Regions from separate parts of the Knoellia sp. B-D-2 genome, predicted to be linked through region 1. Evidence: predicted binding sites of a transcription regulator. Region 1 holds the regulator's gene; the other holds the start of a gene.
The links. The regulator LexA, encoded in region 1, represses DNA repair genes until DNA is damaged. The targets are predictions, from matches to a motif close to TCGAACANNTGTTCGA.
Positions count from the first base shown of each region.

Region 1 (8,097 bases):
CGTCGGTCAGCCTCACGACCCGCGCCTCCAGCAGTCGGAGCTGCTCCTGCAACGGCTGCCGCCGCTCAGGGGGCACGACATCCAGCAGGTCCTGCAGCGAGGACCTCAGGCGCCTGCTGACCTGAGGAGACTCGGAGCCGGCGAGCCGGAGCTCCTCGAAAGCCAGCAGGACGTAGGCGCTCCAGTCCATCGACGGCACGACGAGCCGCACCTGGCCGGCGTCATCGCGTCGCTTGCCGTCCGGGAGGTCACGCCGGGCCAGTTGGCGAAGGACGTCGTGCACCCTGTCGATGACCTGGACCGTGGTGGTGGGGTCGCCGAGGGGATGCTCCGCCAACGCACGCAAGCCCATGTCGACGAGCATCCGCACTCCGAAGGCGACGTCCTGGTCGAGGGTGCGCTCGAGCGTGAGAGCAAGGGCCTGCCGCACCGTTTTCTCATCGACCTGGTCAGCGGTGGCTCCCTCGATGCGTGCCAGTGGCGCCCCGGCCGGCACGAACTGCCCCAGCGCGGGGATCAACGTGATGACGGCGTCGGCGTTCCGAGCGGCTTCGACGATCTGCTCGTGGCCGATCATCGAGAGGACCCCCGATTTCTTCGACATGATGACGTGCGGGTCGTCCTCGAGCGGCTCGCCCTTGAAGGCATCGGGATAGATCTCGTCGGTCAAGCTGCGTGTGCTCGAACCCACCAGCTCGATCAGCGCCGAGACCCGCAGCGCTCGACCGATGTGGTGGATGTAGATCACCAGCACGACGATGTCGACGACGACGAGGAGGAAGGTCACCAGCACCGACAGGCCCGGGACGACGGGCTCCTCCTCACTGACGTGGACTTCGCGCATCGACAACATGCTCTGGACGAACGTCATGACGAACAGCCCGATGGCGTTCTGGCTGGGCTTGTCCTGGAGGAACGTCTGCACGATGCGAGGCGAGAACTGCGCCATGGCCAGCTGCACCACGACCATCGTGATCGCGAGGACCGTGGCGACGAGGCCGATCATCGAGGCCGCGACCGTGCCCAGGATCGTGAGCGCCGCGTCGGGCCCGCCGATGAAGTCCATCGAGATGAGCTGGTGGTCGTTGGTCCGGTCGAGGGTCACGGTGACGACGTTGATGACAAGCCCCGCCACGGCATAGAGGAGCGGGATGAACCACAAGCTGCTGAGCACCGTCGCTGAGAGCTTCTTCCACAGCATGCTGATCCCCTTCGACGCTGTCACGTTAACGCGCGTTCGCACGTGTCGGTGGGAGACGGCACGATGAACGCATGACCACCGAGCCCGTGTGGGAGACGCACCCGGTGACGCCCGACCGGTTCGAGGACTTCGCCGACGTCGTCAACCGGAACCGTCGCGCCACGCACTGCTGGTGCCTGTCGCACCGGCTCACCGCGGCCGAGATCACCGAGCTCGGCGGGGACGGCGCGGACCAGCGCGAGCGGGCGATGCGGGCGCTGTGCGAACGCGAGCACCCTCCGGGCGTCGTCACCTACCTCGACGGGACCCCGGTCGGGTGGTGCAACATCGGGCCCCGCTCGGAGATCACCCGCCTCGAGAAGTCGGCGCTCATGCTCCCGACCGACGACCTGCCCGTGTGGAGCATCGTCTGCGTCGTCGTGCGCAGCGGCTACCGCAGGCGCGGTGTGACCCAGCACCTCATCGACGGAGCGGTGGACTACGCCGCGAGCCGTGGCGCGCCGGCGGTCGAGTCGCACCCCGTCGACCCGACCGGCCGGATGGACCTCACGATGGCGTTCGTCGGCACGAGGGCGATGTTCGAGCGCTGCGGGTTCGAGGTCGTCGGCACCACCAAGGCGACGGCGAGCAGGCTGCCGCGGCTCACGATGCGCCGGACGCTGGCCTCATGAACCCGACTCGCTGCGCGCCTTCAGACCGGCCGCCTCGGTCGCGAGGTAGCGGTCGGTGAGCCCGCTGAAGAAGAGCCGCCCCATGACCCTGCCGACGGGACCGGCCTGCTCGACGGCCAGGACCACGCGCGAACCTCCCTCGGGTCGCGCCGCGATGCTGTGCCGCGCAGTCGTCCGCACCCCCGGCCCGGTGGCGACCCACGTGAACCCCCGACCCGGGTCGAACTCGGTCACGACGTACTCCGTCGGCGGCAGCTTCGGCTGCTCCACCCGCACCCGCGAGCCGAGGCCCAGCGGCTCCGCGTCGAGGCGGGTCACCGACGTCACCGTCTCGGCCCACTCCGGCCACCGCTCGACGTCGCTCATGACGTCCCAGACCCGCTCGGGCGCCGCCTCGATGTCCACGCTCGTGCTCCGCTCCATGTCCTCATTGTCGCGGTCCCCTTGGTCGCGCGCGAGGGCCGCGTCGTGACTCGAACCGTCACCCACGCGTGGGTGCTCCGGCGACGCCTGGCCGTCCAGCGCCTCGCGGCCGCTCCGCTCCCCCACGCCGCCGACGCCGTCCGGCTCCTCACCTGCGTGCAGAGCCAGGACGCGCCGCTCGCGGCCCACTCCCTCGCGATGCGCTCGCGCAACACGACGTGTGCCGGTGTGCTGGCCGCGCAGTCGGCTGGCGGCTGGGTGCGCACCCACGTCCTGCGGCCCACCTGGCACCACGTCGTGCCCGAGGACCTCCGCTGGATCCAGTCGCTCACCGGCGCCAAGGTCGAGGCGTCGGCCGCGTCACGCCACCGCCAGCTCGGGGTCACTCCGGAGGTCAAGGACCGCGGCATCGAGCTGCTCCACCAGCTGCTCGCCGACGGTCGCACCATGACCCGCAAGGAGCTCGGTCCGGCCTTCTCCGACGCCGGGCTGCCCGGGCCGGGCGAGGCCATGGCCCACCAGCTCATGACGGCCGAGGTGCGCTCGGTCATCTGCTCGGGGCCGCCGCGCGGGGTCGAGCACACCTACGCCCTCGTCGACGACGTCGTCGCGCGCGCGGACTCCGACGGGTGGTCCCGCGAGCAGGCCGCCGTCGAGCTGACCCACCGCTTCTACGCCGGGCACGGACCCGCCTCCGAACGCGACCTGCAGCGGTGGAGTGGCATGACGCTCACCGAGATCCGTTCCGCCACAGCCGAGCTCACCACCTCCGCGACGTTGCGGTCCTCGCGCCCGCTCGAGCAGGTCGAGTGCCAGGACGAGACCCTGTGGTTCGACCCGTCGGTGTCGGCGCGCACGACCCGGCCGCACCGGGCCTACCTCCTGTCGACGTTCGACGAGGCGGCCCTCACCTACCCGAGCACGGGGTTCCTCCGTCGCAACCGCGACGCGGACCGGACGCGCCTGATGTCTGAGGCCGGTGGCGGGATCGTCGTCGTCGACGGACACGACGTCGGCACCTTCAAGCGCACGGTGGGGCCGAAGCAGGCCGTCGTCACGGTGCGACCCGAGGTCGACCTCACCGCCGCCGAACGCGACGGCATCGCCGAGGCAGCCGAGCGTCTCGCCGCCTTCCACGAGCGCCCCCTCGACCTCGTCCTCACCAGCCCCTGACCCCCCGCTCCCCGTCCCCAACTCGCCAATTCCCCCGTTGGGCACGCGACACGCCGGGCGCGAAACGGCACGCGAATCAGCCGGCGGTGTCGAAGCCCTCTCGCTGGGCGCGCTCGTGCGACTCAGCCGTCTCCTCGAAGAGGGTGACGGTGAGGTCGGCGGGTGCCTCGAGCCGGGAGTTGAGCGACTTCCACGGCGTGAGGACCGGCTCGGCGACGACGGTCGCGCCGGCGTCCTCGGCGTCGCGGGTGGACCGCTCGGCGTCGTCGACCTCGAACGCGATCCGGATCCGCGGGCTCGGGGTCCCGCCGGCCTCGACGGCGTCGATCGCGACCTTGTGCGCCGGGCTGGCGATCTCGAAGGTCGCCCGACCAGCCTCGAGGATCGCGACCCGGTCCTCACCACCCTCGGAGAACGCGGCGATCTCGTCCATGCCGAGGACGTCGCGGTAGAACCGCACCGCCTCGTCGTAGTCGGCCGCCTCGACGACGACCCGCAGCTGCCTCACCCTCTGGATGCGCTCGGTGCTCTCGGTGCTCATGCCAAGGTCAAGGGCGGCGCCGCCGCCGATGTTCCGCGGCGCGCCCTCGGACCGGGCAAAACGCAAAGGGCGCCCCGCGCAGCTGTCCGCGGGGCGCCCTTCGTACTGAGTCGGCGAGGGGTCGAGGCTCTGCCATGGACTCAGGACCGAGCCGGGGTCGAAGCGGCTCGGAGTCGTGGTCGTCAGCCCTGCGGGATGACGATCTGCTGGCCGGCGCGGACCTGGGCGCTGCTGAGACCGTTGGCCAGCTGCAGCTCGGCGACGGCCGAGGCGATCGACGTGCCGGTCATGTGCTCGGCGGCGATCTCCGACAGCGTCTGGCCCTGCTCGACGGTGATGCGCTCCGGGGTCGAGGAGGCCGCGGCGCCCCCGGTGAGGCCGACGAACGCCGCGACGAGGGCGATGAGCAGGACGGTGCTCGTGAGGGCCAGGCGCCCGCCCCGGGTCAGCCGGAGGGCCGGCCGGGGAGCCACGGTGACGGCCTCGCCGGTGGGGACGAGGACGAGGCGCGGACGCTCCGGGCGACGCATCGGGAGCGGGACGGCATACCCCGCCGCGGTGCCGTCGAGGGCCGCTGCTGCACTCATGGAGTCCTCCTGGGTCGAAAGAACGTTCGATAGAACGTCTGTACGATGTCTAGCACGGATGTTCGAGGACTTCAAGACACGCGTCGAACAGGTGTTTGATCCGTCCGCCCGAACTCCGTACGCTGTGGTCATGTCAGGAAGCCAATCAGGCACCACTGACACCACTGGTTTCAGAGGAGACGAGATGAGCGACAAGAGCGGCCCCCCCGACGCCGACGTCCACCAGCTGCCTGACCGCGACCCCGGCGACGGCACGCTCACGGTGCGGCAGCGCAAGGTCCTCGACGTCATCCGCAACTCGGTCGACCGCCGCGGCTACCCGCCGAGCATGCGCGAGATCGGCCAGGCCGTGGGCCTCACCTCCCCCAGCTCGGTCTCGCACCAGCTGCACGCCCTCGAGAAGAAGGGCTACCTGCGGCGCGACCCCAACCGGCCACGGGCGATCGAGGTCATCTCCCCCGACACCCCGAGCGACATCCGCGGCTACCGCGGTGGCGCCACCCCGGACGACGTGGACGCCGACCTCGACCCGACCGGCTCGGGCGACGCGCGGCCCGAGGCGAGCTACGTGCCCGTCCTCGGCCGGATCGCCGCCGGCGTGCCGATCATGGCCGAGGAGATGGTCGACGACGTCTTCCCGCTGCCGAAGCAGATCGTCGGCGAGGGCTCGCTCTTCCTGCTCAAGGTCGTCGGTGACTCGATGGTCGATGCGGCAATCTGCGACGGCGACTGGGTCGTCGTCCGGCAGCAGCCGAGCGCCGACAACGGCGACATCGTCGCGGCGATGCTCGACAACGAGGCGACGGTCAAGACGTTCAAGCGCAAGGACGGCAAGGTCTGGCTCATGCCGCACAACCCGGCCTTCGACCCGATCGACGGCGACCACGCGACGGTCCTCGGCAAGGTCACGGCCGTCCTGCGCCGGATCTGAGGGGTCACGCCACCTGGGCCTGGACGGCACGGGTGAGCGCGGCGAGTGTGACGCCGAGCGGCGCATCGATCCGGTGCGTCGTCTCGGCGTCCCCGCGTGTGGGGCCCCTCGTGATGACGACGACGGGTATGCCGCGTGCTGCCGCCCGCCGAACGAACCGGTAGCCGCTCATCACCTTGAGCGACGACCCGAGGACGACGAGTGCGGACGCCGCCTCGGTGAGCGCGTAGCACTGCTCGACGCGGGGCTTGGGGACGGCGCCGCCGAAGAAGACGACGTCGGGTTTGAGGGTGTCGGCGTCGCACGCCAGGCACCGGGGCGTGACGAAGGTGGTGACGGCGTCGTCGGCGAGGACGATGTCGCCGTCCGGGCGGATCTGGCTGCTCACCCGGGAGCCGTCGACCACGGCCCCGAGGGCGCGTGAGGCGAAGTCGGGGTTGGCGTCGTCCATGAGCGCCTGGAGCAGACCGCGGTCGACCCGGCCCTCGCAGGTGAGGCAGACGACCTCGGCCAGCGACCCGTGCAGCTCGATGACCTCACGGGTGCCGGCGTCCTGGTGCAGACCGTCGACGTTCTGGGTGATGACGGCTCCGAGCGCCCCGGCGCGTTGGAGGTCGGTGACGGCGAGGTGGCCGTCGTTGGGCTCGGCCGCGCTGAAGCGCTGCCAGCCGATGAAGCTGCGCGCCCAGTAGCGCTGCCGCGCCTCGCTGGTCGCCGTGAACTCCTGGTGTGACATCGGCGTGACCCGGCGGTTGCCGTCGGGGCCGCGGTAGTCGGGGATGCCGCTCTCGGTCGACATGCCGGCACCGGTGAGGACGAGCGCCGGGCCGGTTTCGCGCAGCAGCGACGCGACCTCGCGGACCGACACCTCAGGGCTCACCCCGACATCGTAAGTGGTCGTCCTGACGTCGCCCCAGGGTCACGCGAGGTCACTCGCCGGGGCAGGCGTTCTGGTGGACCAGGGCGGCGGTGAGCATCCAGCGCCAGTCCACCGCCGAGGAGCCGCCGTAGGAGCCGGCGCCGCACGCGCACTTCCAGTGCCACCGCCCGAGGCCGTCGCACGTGACGTCCGGGTGGTGGCTGCGGCGGGCGGTCCGCCGGCGGTTCGTCGTCCTCATGCCCATCAGGAGGGCGCACCTCGGCCGCTGATACACCCGAGGGACGAGCGTCGCCGCCGCGCGCCCGTGGGCGTGCGACATCAGGGATTGAACCGTCCCGATGGATCTCGATAACTTCTGGTTATAGGATGGCCGCATGATCGATGCCGCAGGACTCCGGGTCATGCGCGCCATCGCCGACGAAGGCAGCTTCACGGCGGCGGCGCTCTCCCTCGGCTACTCCCAGCCCGCCATCTCGCAGATGGTCCGCCGTCTCGAGAACCGCACGGGCACGACGCTCGTCGAGCGCGTGGGCCGCAGCGTCCGCCTCACCGAGGCCGGCGCCGTGCTCGCGCGGCACGCCGGTCCGGTGCTCTCGGCCCTCGACGCCGCGGAGGAGGAGGTGGCCGCGATCGCCGGGCTCCGGTCCGGACGCGTGCGCCTCATGGCCTTCCCGTCCGCCTCGGCCACGCTCGTCCCCAAGGCCCTCGCGAAGGTCAAGGCGAAGCACCCGGGCGTCTCGATCACCTTCAGCGAGGGCGAGCCGCGCGAGTCGCTCGCCGCGCTGCGCGCCGGTGAGTGCGACCTCGCGGTCGCGTTCGTCTACGAGGGAACGGACCTCGGCCGCGGGGAGGAGGACCTCGAGGCGTTCGTCACCACCCCGCTGCTCGACGACGAGGTCCTGCTCGCCGTCCCCCGCACGCACGCGCTGGCGACCTCGACGAAGGTCGACATGGCCGCGCTCGAGGACGAGACCTGGATCGCCGGCTGCCCCCGGTGCCGTGGCCACCTCCTGCAGCTCGCGAGCACCGCCGGTTACGTGCCGGACGTCGCCTACGAGACCGAGGACTACGTCGCCGTCATGGGGCTCATCGCCGAGGGCCTCGGCATCGCCGTCATCCCCGACCTCATCCTCAGGACCGTCCACCACGAGGACGTCGTCGCCCTGCCGATGACCCCCGCGTCGCGGCGCCACATCGTCGCCGTGACGACCCCGGACCTGCAGCGGGTCCCTGCCGTCAGGGCCACCCTCGACGCGCTCGTGGAGAGCGCCGACGCGGCGACGAAGAAGGCCGCGCAGTCGGCCGTCCGCTGACCCGTCGGCACCCTCTGGCGCCGAGGCGGTCGGGCCGGCGCCCCTGTGGTGCAGGGGGGCTCACCTCTCGGTGACCACCTCGATCCGGCCGTCACGCTCGACGAGGGCGATGTGGCCGCGCTCGTCGGTGCGGTGCACGGCATACCCGTTGCGCTGCATCATCGTCAGGTGCGCCGCCGTCGGGTGTCCGTAGTCGTTGTCCTCCCCGACGCTCACCACGGCGACCGGCGCACGCACGGCGGCCATGAGCCCGGCATCGAGGTTCGCGCTCCCGTGGTGCGGCGTCTTCACGACGTCGAGATCCTGCGCGACGGCGGCCATCGACGGGTCACGTCGGAGCCGGAGAAGCAGGTCGTGCGCCGCCTCGCGTTCGACGT
Region 1 covers NZ_CM173189.1:179,302-187,398, forward strand. Annotated here, with positions in the region: gene AC3EU2_RS00820 (DUF2254 domain-containing protein) at 1-1,201, opposite strand, end outside; gene AC3EU2_RS00825 (GNAT family N-acetyltransferase) at 1,273-1,872, shown strand; gene AC3EU2_RS00830 (SRPBCC family protein) at 1,867-2,295, opposite strand; gene AC3EU2_RS00835 (winged helix DNA-binding domain-containing protein) at 2,341-3,468, shown strand; gene AC3EU2_RS00840 (VOC family protein) at 3,545-4,009, opposite strand; gene AC3EU2_RS00845 (LysM peptidoglycan-binding domain-containing protein) at 4,192-4,596, opposite strand; gene lexA (transcriptional repressor LexA) at 4,781-5,527, shown strand; gene AC3EU2_RS00855 (Sir2 family NAD-dependent protein deacetylase) at 5,532-6,407, opposite strand; gene AC3EU2_RS00860 (hypothetical protein) at 6,457-6,645, opposite strand; gene AC3EU2_RS00865 (LysR family transcriptional regulator) at 6,782-7,720, shown strand; gene AC3EU2_RS00870 (ComEC/Rec2 family competence protein) at 7,781-8,097, opposite strand, start outside.

Region 2 (8,097 bases), 1.3 Mb from region 1:
CCGAGGTGCGGACGGGTGACGACGTCGCGGCGCTCCTGCTGGCAGCGCTCGGGCCCGACTCCCTCGCGGCCGGTGACGTCGTCGTCGTGTCGAGCAAGGTGGTCTCGAAGGCGTTGGGGCTCAGGGCATCTGGCGCTGCCGCTGCCGCGGGCAAGGCCGAGGTCGTGCTGCGCGAGTCGAGCCGAGTCGTCGCCGAGCGCGCCTCTGGCGAGCAGGTGACCCGGGTCGTCGAGGCGCTGGCCGGACCGGTCATGGCCGCCGCCGGCGTCGACGCCTCCAACACCGGGCCGTCGGGTGACCTGCTCCTCCTTCCCCACGACCCGGACGCGTGCGCCCGTGACCTTCGTGGGTCCCTGCTCTCACAAGCCGGTATGCCGTCCCGCGCACCTGTCGCCGTGGTCCTCAGCGACACGGCGGGTCGGCCGTGGCGAGAGGGGCTGACCGACTTCGCCCTGGGGTCGGCCGGGCTGCGCGTCCTGCTCGACCACCGCGGCGAGGATGACGTCGACGGACGGATGCTGGCGGTGACGGCTCGGGCCGTGGCCGACGAGATCGCCTCTGCCGCAGACCTCGTCAAGGGCAAGGCCGACGGGGTGGCCGCGGCGCTCGTGCGCGGGCTGCCGCTCGCGTGGTTCGAGGGCGAGGGTGGCGAACTCGTTGCTGGTGCAGCGGAGCTCGTGCGGACGGGGGCCGGCGACTGGTTCGCGCTGGGTCACGTCGAGGCGCTGCGCGCAGCCCTGGGCGTGGCGCCGGGGTCAGCGGACTCGGACACCGTCGGGATCAGGTCGGTGGGTCCCGAGACCCTCGCCGCGCGGATGTCCCGGGTGGTCGCCCTCACCCTCTGGGCCGATGAGGACGCGAGCCTCGACCTCGAGCTGTTGGACGTCCCGGACGACTCGCTCGGTGCGTCCGCCGACGGGGAGCCGCTCGCCGCAGTGACGCTCGGCGCGTCCGACGCCTTCCGGCTGGGTCGCCTGGCGCAGCGGCTCGAGGTCGCGGCTGCCAGTGAGGACCTCGCCCTGATCGGGTGGGGTGAACCGACGGCCGAGGACACCATCACCGTCTCAGTCATCAACGTCTTGGTCCGCGCCACCCCGAACCCTCGGCGCCCGGTGCCGTGACCTCGTCGGCGGACCCGCCCAACGGCGGCCGGACGTGGGTGCTCCTCGAGGGCACCAGCGACGTCGCGGCCGTACGCGCACTGCGGGCCACGCGAGGGGTTCGGCCCGAGGACGAGCCCTGCCGTCTCGTCGACATGGGCGGCGCGACCAACATCCGTCGCCACCTCGAAGCGGCACGAGCAGCCGACCCCCGCCCCACCGTCGTCGGGCTCTGCGACGAGCGGGAGGCGACGTTCTTCGTCCGGGCGCTCGAGGCCGTTCACGGGGTGCCGGTCGACGGGGGTGGGGTCGGGGACCTTCTCTCGGTCGACGAACTTCCGGCCCACGGCTTCCACGTGTGTCGGCGCGACCTGGAGGACGAGCTGATCCGCGCGCTCGGCGTCGACGGAACGCGCATGGTGCTGGCCGAGGTGGGGCTCGATGGCGCGTTCGCCGCGTTCACCCGCCAGCCCGCGTGGCAGGGCCGTCCCGCTCACGAGCAGCTGCACCGGTTCTGCGGCACGACCTCCGGGCGCAAGGAGCTGCTTGCGGCGGCTCTCGCCGGCGCCATCGCCGAGGCGTCGTGCCCTCCCCCGCTGGCGGCCCTGCTGGACTCGATGCCCGTCGACTGACGGTCGAACAAGGGTCGGCCACTGGGCCGACCTTTCGGTCGAACGAAGGTGGCCTGAGGCAACCGCCGATCAACGGATTCGCTTGCAGCACAGACGAATTGACTGTGGACAACTCTTGTCTGCGAACGTGCGTTCGAGTAGAATCGGGGTATGGATCTCGGGGCGGTGAAGGTGGCGTTGACGGAGCTGTATGCCGCCGTCGCGGCGCCCGCGGACGAGGGTGGGGCGGGGTCGTCGGGTGTCGAGGAGCTGCTCGAGACCGTGGAGGTGTCGCAGCAGGTGCTCAACATCGCCTCCGCCATCCAGACCCGCGCGATCGCGCACGTCGCCGCGCACGACGAGGTCCGCGACGACGAGGCCGAGCAGGGCTGGTCCTGGCGCCGGCACGGCCTGGGGTTCGTCGCCGAGGACGCGCCCGCGCTGGTCTCGACCCGGCTCGGGGTCTCCGCACCGGTCGCGGCCCGGCGGGTCGAGGCCGCGGTGCACCAGGTCGGGGTCACCCCGCAGCTCGTCGACGCGATGGGCGCCGGGGACCTCGACCAGTGGCGTGCCGCGGTCGTCACCAAGGAGCTGGTCCGCTGCCCCGACCAGGTCGCCCACGACATCGCCGACCGGCTCGTGGCCCGGTTCGAGCACCCGCGCGGGTGGGACGAGACGGCCGGACCGTTGGCGTCGCGCACCCGCCGGCTCATCGCCCGCCTGGCCCCCGAGGTCGCCGACAAGGAGGCCGCACGGGCCCGCAAGGAACGCTCCCTGATCCGGCGGGCGGTCTCCGCCGCCGCCGACCAGTGGGACGGGCTGGTCCCGGTCGAGCAGTCCCTGGTGATGTGGCAGGCGGTCGACTCCCTGGCCCGCGACCTGCGCGCCGAGGACCCCACCCTCACCCTCGACCAGGCCCGGATGGACGCCATGGCCCAGCTCATCCTCCAGCAGGCCGACGTCACCCTCCACCTCCACGCCACCACCCCCGCCACCACAGCCGGTGACCAGACCCAGACCGAGACCGAGCCGGCCACCGACGACGCCGGACCCGAACCGGCACCCGCGCCTGCACCCGCGCCCGAGCCCGCGGCCCGCGCCGACTCCGCGACGACCAGGACGGCAGGACGCCGCACCCCCGCGTCCTCGCCGCGCGACGCAGCCGGCGACACGACCACACGGGCCGAACGTGAGGACCGCGACGACGTCGCCACTCCCGCAGGGCGGGGCGAGCCGCGCGACGCGGTCACCCGGGCCGATGGTGCTGCCCGGCGCGGGGTCGTCGAGCTCGGCGGGCTCGGACGACCGGGCACGACGACCGTGGACCTGGCCCAGCTCCCCGCCCACGTACGGATCGTTCACTCCACCGCACTGGACTGCGACCCCGACACCGGCGCCATCGTCGCCGGAACCGTCCCCAAGAGCCTCGCCCCCTGCGACCTGAGACCACCCCCACCGGGCACGGTCGAGGACCGCTACCGACCCTCCCCCGCACTCCAACGCCTCATCCGCCTGCGCGACGGACACTGCCGCTTCCCCGGCTGCGCCGTCAACGCCCGCTCCTGCGACCTCGACCACGTCACCCCCTGGCCCACCGGGGCCACCACCGCCACGAACCTCATCTGCCTCTGCCGGCGCCACCACCGCGTCAAGCAACGACCCGGCTGGACCGCCCACCTCGACCCCGACGGCACCGTGCACTGGACCGACCCCACCGGCCACACCACCGACACCCACCCCGTCGACCACCTCGACCGCATCCACCACCCCGCACCCGCACCCACCCGCGCCGCAGTGGCGGACGAGCACGCCCACGGCGACGCCCAATCCCCAGCCACGGCAGCACCCGTCGCGCGACCCGCCGACCCAGCACTCATCCCCACCCTCCTCGAGCTCAGCCTCACCCGGCTGCTCGACCTCGCCGAGGCCGACACCCGACCCCGCCCACCCGTACGCATCGACTGGCACACCGACATCACGCCCGTCCTCGTCGACATCCCCACCCCCAGAAGCGCTCCGCCGGACCCCTCGGACGACCCGCCGTTCTGACTTGAGGCACTTGCCTGTGTTGCGGTTCGGCAACGGCCGGAACCATGGAGACCCCAAGTCTCGTCCCAGCCGCATGAGACCCCGTCACGCAGCATGGATGGTTAGCATCGTCGTCGTCGCCTCCGGGTGTTCGGCCACAGGTGGGGACGACGCGTCCCCGGACGCGAAGAAGTACTACGACACCTACTCCGAGCAGCAGGACGACACGGCGTCAGGGAGCGTCTCCGGTCAGGCCGCCGGACCCATGGCGGGCCAGAACGGTTCGGGCGGCACCGCGCTGCCCCTGCCCGCACCGAGCGAGCCCGGGCTCCTTGACGACAACACCTTCGTCGACGCGGGCACCCAGGGGTTCGTCGACACCCGCGAAAACCCCCGGTCGACGTTCGCGGCCGACGTGGACACTGGCTCGTACCGTGTGGCCCGGACCCTGCTCGCGGACGGGCACCTCCCGCCGCCGGAGTCCGTGCGAGCCGAGGAGTGGGTGAACTCGTTCGACAGCGGCTTCCCCCACCCCGAACGACAGGACCTCGAGCTGCGCTCCGACCAGTCCGCGGCGCCATCCGGAACGGGCGGGACCCGGCTGGTGCGGATCGGCCTCCAGGCCCGCGAGATCGACCCGGAGGAGTGGCGGCCCGTGGCCCTGACGATGGTCGTGGACACGTCCGGCTCGATGGACATCCGCGAACGCCTCGGCCTCGTGAAGGCCTCTCTCGCACTCCTCGTCGGGAGTCTCCGCCCGAGCGACACCATCGCCATCGTCACCTACGAGACCAATGCCACGCCGCTGCTCGAACCCACGCCCGTGCGGCGGGCGGACGAGATCCTCGCCGCCATCGACCGACTCAGGGCCGGTGGCAGCACCAACCTCGAAGCCGGGCTCCTCCTCGGCTACGACCAAGCCCGCTCGGCCCACCGGGCGGACGCGACGAACGTCGTCATCCTCGCCTCGGACGGCGTCGCCAACGTCGGGGTGACCGACGGGGGCCGGCTCGCCTCGGCCATCCGCGACAACGGACGACGCGGAGTCCACCTCGTCACCGTCGGCTTCGGGATGGGCAACTACAACGACCACCTCATGGAGCAGCTCGCCGACCGGGGCGACGGCTTCTACGCCTACGTCGACACGTTCGAGGAGGCCGAGCGCCTCTTCGTCGACGACCTCCGAGCCACCCTGACGCCGGTGGCCAAGGACACCAAGATCCAGGTCGAGTTCGACCCGACGACCGTCTCCGCCTACCGGCTCATCGGCTACGAGAACCGTGCGCTGGCCGACGAGGACTTCGAGGACGTGGCCGTCGACGCGGGCGAGGTCGGCTCCGGGCACCGGGTCGCCGCCCTCTACGAGGTGCGGCCCACCGCGCGGGCCGAGGTCGGCGACAGCATCGGGACGGTGAGTGTGAAGTGGCGCTCCGTCGAGGGCGACGACCAGCGCGAGGACTCCCTGGCGCTGACCCTGGGCGCAGCGCAGCCGCCGTCCGGGACGCTTGGAGTCGCTGCGGCCGTCGCCGACCTCGCGCAGCTCGTCAAGGGCGGCGAGGGCGGCGTCGGCGGAGAGGAACGCAGCCCGAGCTCACTCCAGCGGCGAGTGGACGCCCTCCTCGAGCAGGAGGCTCCGGGAGCGTCCGAGCTCGCCGGGCTGCTGGCGGACGTGGTCGCCGCTCGCTGACCGGAGGCCCGACGCATCGCCGCTCGGTGACCGGCGCCGCGGACCCCACCACAGCGCCACACCTCATGCCCAACCCGGGTCAGCGGCGACCCGGCAGGTGCGTGGGCAGGGTGAACCGGGGACCGTGCCTGGGGCGCATCGCCCCCGAGAGCTCGAGCAGGCGCTGCACCCGGTAGCGGTGCCCGGCATACGGCTCGAGCAGCTCGGCGAGACCGTCGTCGTCGACGGGAGTGCCGGTCAGCGCCCAGCCGATGTTCTTGGCCACGTGGTAGTCGCCGAAGCTCACCGCATCCGGGTCGCCGAGCGCCCGTTGCGCCACCTCGGCACTGGACCACCGGCCCACCCCGGGCAGCGACTCGATGCGGCGACGCGCCTCGAGCAACGGCAGGTCCACGACGTCCTCGAGCCGGCCGGCGCGGGTGGCGACGGTCACGGCCGGGCGGGACCGGGCCCCGTCGACACCGGCGCGCAGCCACTCCCACGACGGGATGAGCGCCCACGTCCGGGCCTCGGGGGGCACGACGAGGCGCAGGTCGGCGCCGAGGCCAGGCGCAGTGGAACCGTTGCGGCGCACCAGCATCCGGTAGGCCGCAAAGGCCTCCTTGCCCGTGACGCGCTGCTCGATGATCGTGGGGATGAGCGCCTGGACGACGAGGCCGGACGCCGGCACCCGCCACCCGGCGAAGCGACGCCTGGCCTGCGCCACGACGTCATGGTGGCTGGTGAACCCCTCGTCGTCGTCGTGCTCGCCGAGCAGGTGCGGCAGCCGGTCGAGGATCCACGCGGCGCCGTCGCCCCACGCGTGCGCCTCGACCTCACCGAGCCGGTGCCGGTCGACGAGGCGCAGCGTCACCGGCCCCGTCGGTACCCGCCAGGCGAAGACCCACGTGCCGACCCGGTCGCTCCACGAGGTCGGGTCCCCGGACCCTCGACGGAAGGCGTTGACGACGCTGCCCAGCTGCAACGGCCGACTCGGACGGAACGTGCGCTCCAAGCCGGCTGAGCCGATTGAGCCGCTCATCCGGCTGTGCCGCTCATCCGACGTGGCGCGGAGCCACGCGCAGCGGCGGACCGGCCGGCCGCGCCGGCTCCTTGAACGCGAGCCACACATAGGTCGGCACGAGCGGAAGCGCTGCGGCGAGCGCCTGCTCGGGCAGCCGGCCCACCCACGCGGGCACGACGTCGCCACCCGCGAACGCCGCCGGGTCGGCGAGCACGGGCAGGGTGTAGTCCCACACGTCGAACGCCGCGAACATCCGTCGCAGCCCGGCCGGGGTCGAGTAGTGCTCGTAGTAGTGGTCGCCCTTGCGCGTGAGGCGCAGGTAGCGGTCGGCGGCCCGTTGCGGCAACCACGACAGGAACGGCAGTCGGTGGTGCGGCTCGATGACCTGCCACCGGTGGCCGATGCCGAGGTAGAGGACGCCGCCGGGCGCGAGGACGCGGTGGATGTCGGCGACGACCGCCTCGGGGTCCACGACGTGCTCGTAGATGTGGTTGAGCACGACGACGTCGACCGAGCCGTCCTCGAACGGGAGGTCCTCGCCGCGCGCGAGCCGGAAGTCGACCCGCTCGCCGAAGCGGGCGCGTGCCTTGGCCAGCCCGGGCTCGTCGATGTCGACGCCGGTCGTCGTCGCACCGGCGAGCGCGAGCTCGTCGGCGATGAAGCCGGCCGAGCAGCCGACGTCGACGGCGCGCAGGCCGGCCAGCGGCCCGCCGTCGTCGGAGGCGGTCCGGCCCAGCCCGTGCGAGATGACGGAGATGAGCTTGGCGGCCTTCTGCCGCCGACCCTGCTCGTCGAGCATCTTGTCCATCAGCTCGGAGTAGGCCAGCTGTTCCTCGCGGGGACGCTCGCTCATGTCCGTGATCCTAGGAGGTGGTGCGACCGCGCCCACCCCCACCCGACCGTCGCGACGAGGACGTCGGCGACCACCGAGAAGAACCGGGCGATGACGACGATCGTGAACGCGGCGGGGAACGGCATGAGCGCACCGAGCAGCAGGGCGAGGATGCCGTCGCGCACGCCGACGCCCGCCGGCACGATGATCGAGAACATCCCGATCGCCGACGCGAGGGCGAAGCCGCACACCGTCGTGACGACCAGCGATCCGACCGGCGCGGACGGCGACATGGCGTGGGCCAGCACGAGCACGGACAGCCCGGCGCCAGACCAGCCGAGGACGAACCACATCGCCGTCAGCGCGATCGCCGGTGCCGTGAGCCGGTGCTCGAGGGGCTCGCGTCGCAGCATCCGCAGCAGCAGCGCGATCCCCCAGTTGATCAGCCGCGGCCACAGCAGCAGGAGCAGCAGCACCGCCGGGAGGAACCACCACCAGCGGAAGTCCTCCGAGCGCGCCAGGAGCAGCGGGACGGCCGGCACCCCGATGATCGCGCCGGTGATCACCGAGAGAAGGATCGACAGCAGCCCGACGACGCCCATCCGCCGCCGTGGGACGCCGAGCCGCGACCCGAGGTCGGCCTGCGCGACGACGCTCCACACCGAGCCGGGCAGGTACTTGCCCAGCTGACCGACGAAGAACACGCTGGCGCTCGGCGGGAGCGGGAGACGCGTGCCGAGGTCGGCCAGGAGCACCCTCCACCCGAGGAGGCTGAGGACCGGCGCGAGCAGGGTGAGCGCGAACGCGCCGGCGAGCGTGCGCGGATCGATCTCGCG
Region 2 covers NZ_CM173189.1:2,708,473-2,716,569, reverse strand. Annotated here, with positions in the region: gene AC3EU2_RS12860 (coenzyme F420-0:L-glutamate ligase) at 1-1,121, shown strand, start outside; gene AC3EU2_RS12855 (hypothetical protein) at 1,118-1,732, shown strand; gene AC3EU2_RS12850 (HNH endonuclease signature motif containing protein) at 1,883-3,760, shown strand; gene AC3EU2_RS12845 (vWA domain-containing protein) at 3,858-5,426, shown strand; gene AC3EU2_RS12840 (DNA-3-methyladenine glycosylase family protein) at 5,506-6,390, opposite strand; gene AC3EU2_RS12835 (class I SAM-dependent methyltransferase) at 6,461-7,282, opposite strand; gene AC3EU2_RS12830 (lysylphosphatidylglycerol synthase domain-containing protein) at 7,279-8,097, opposite strand, start outside.
Region 2: the regulator LexA is predicted to act here: its motif matches at 1,854-1,869, upstream of AC3EU2_RS12850 (HNH endonuclease signature motif containing protein).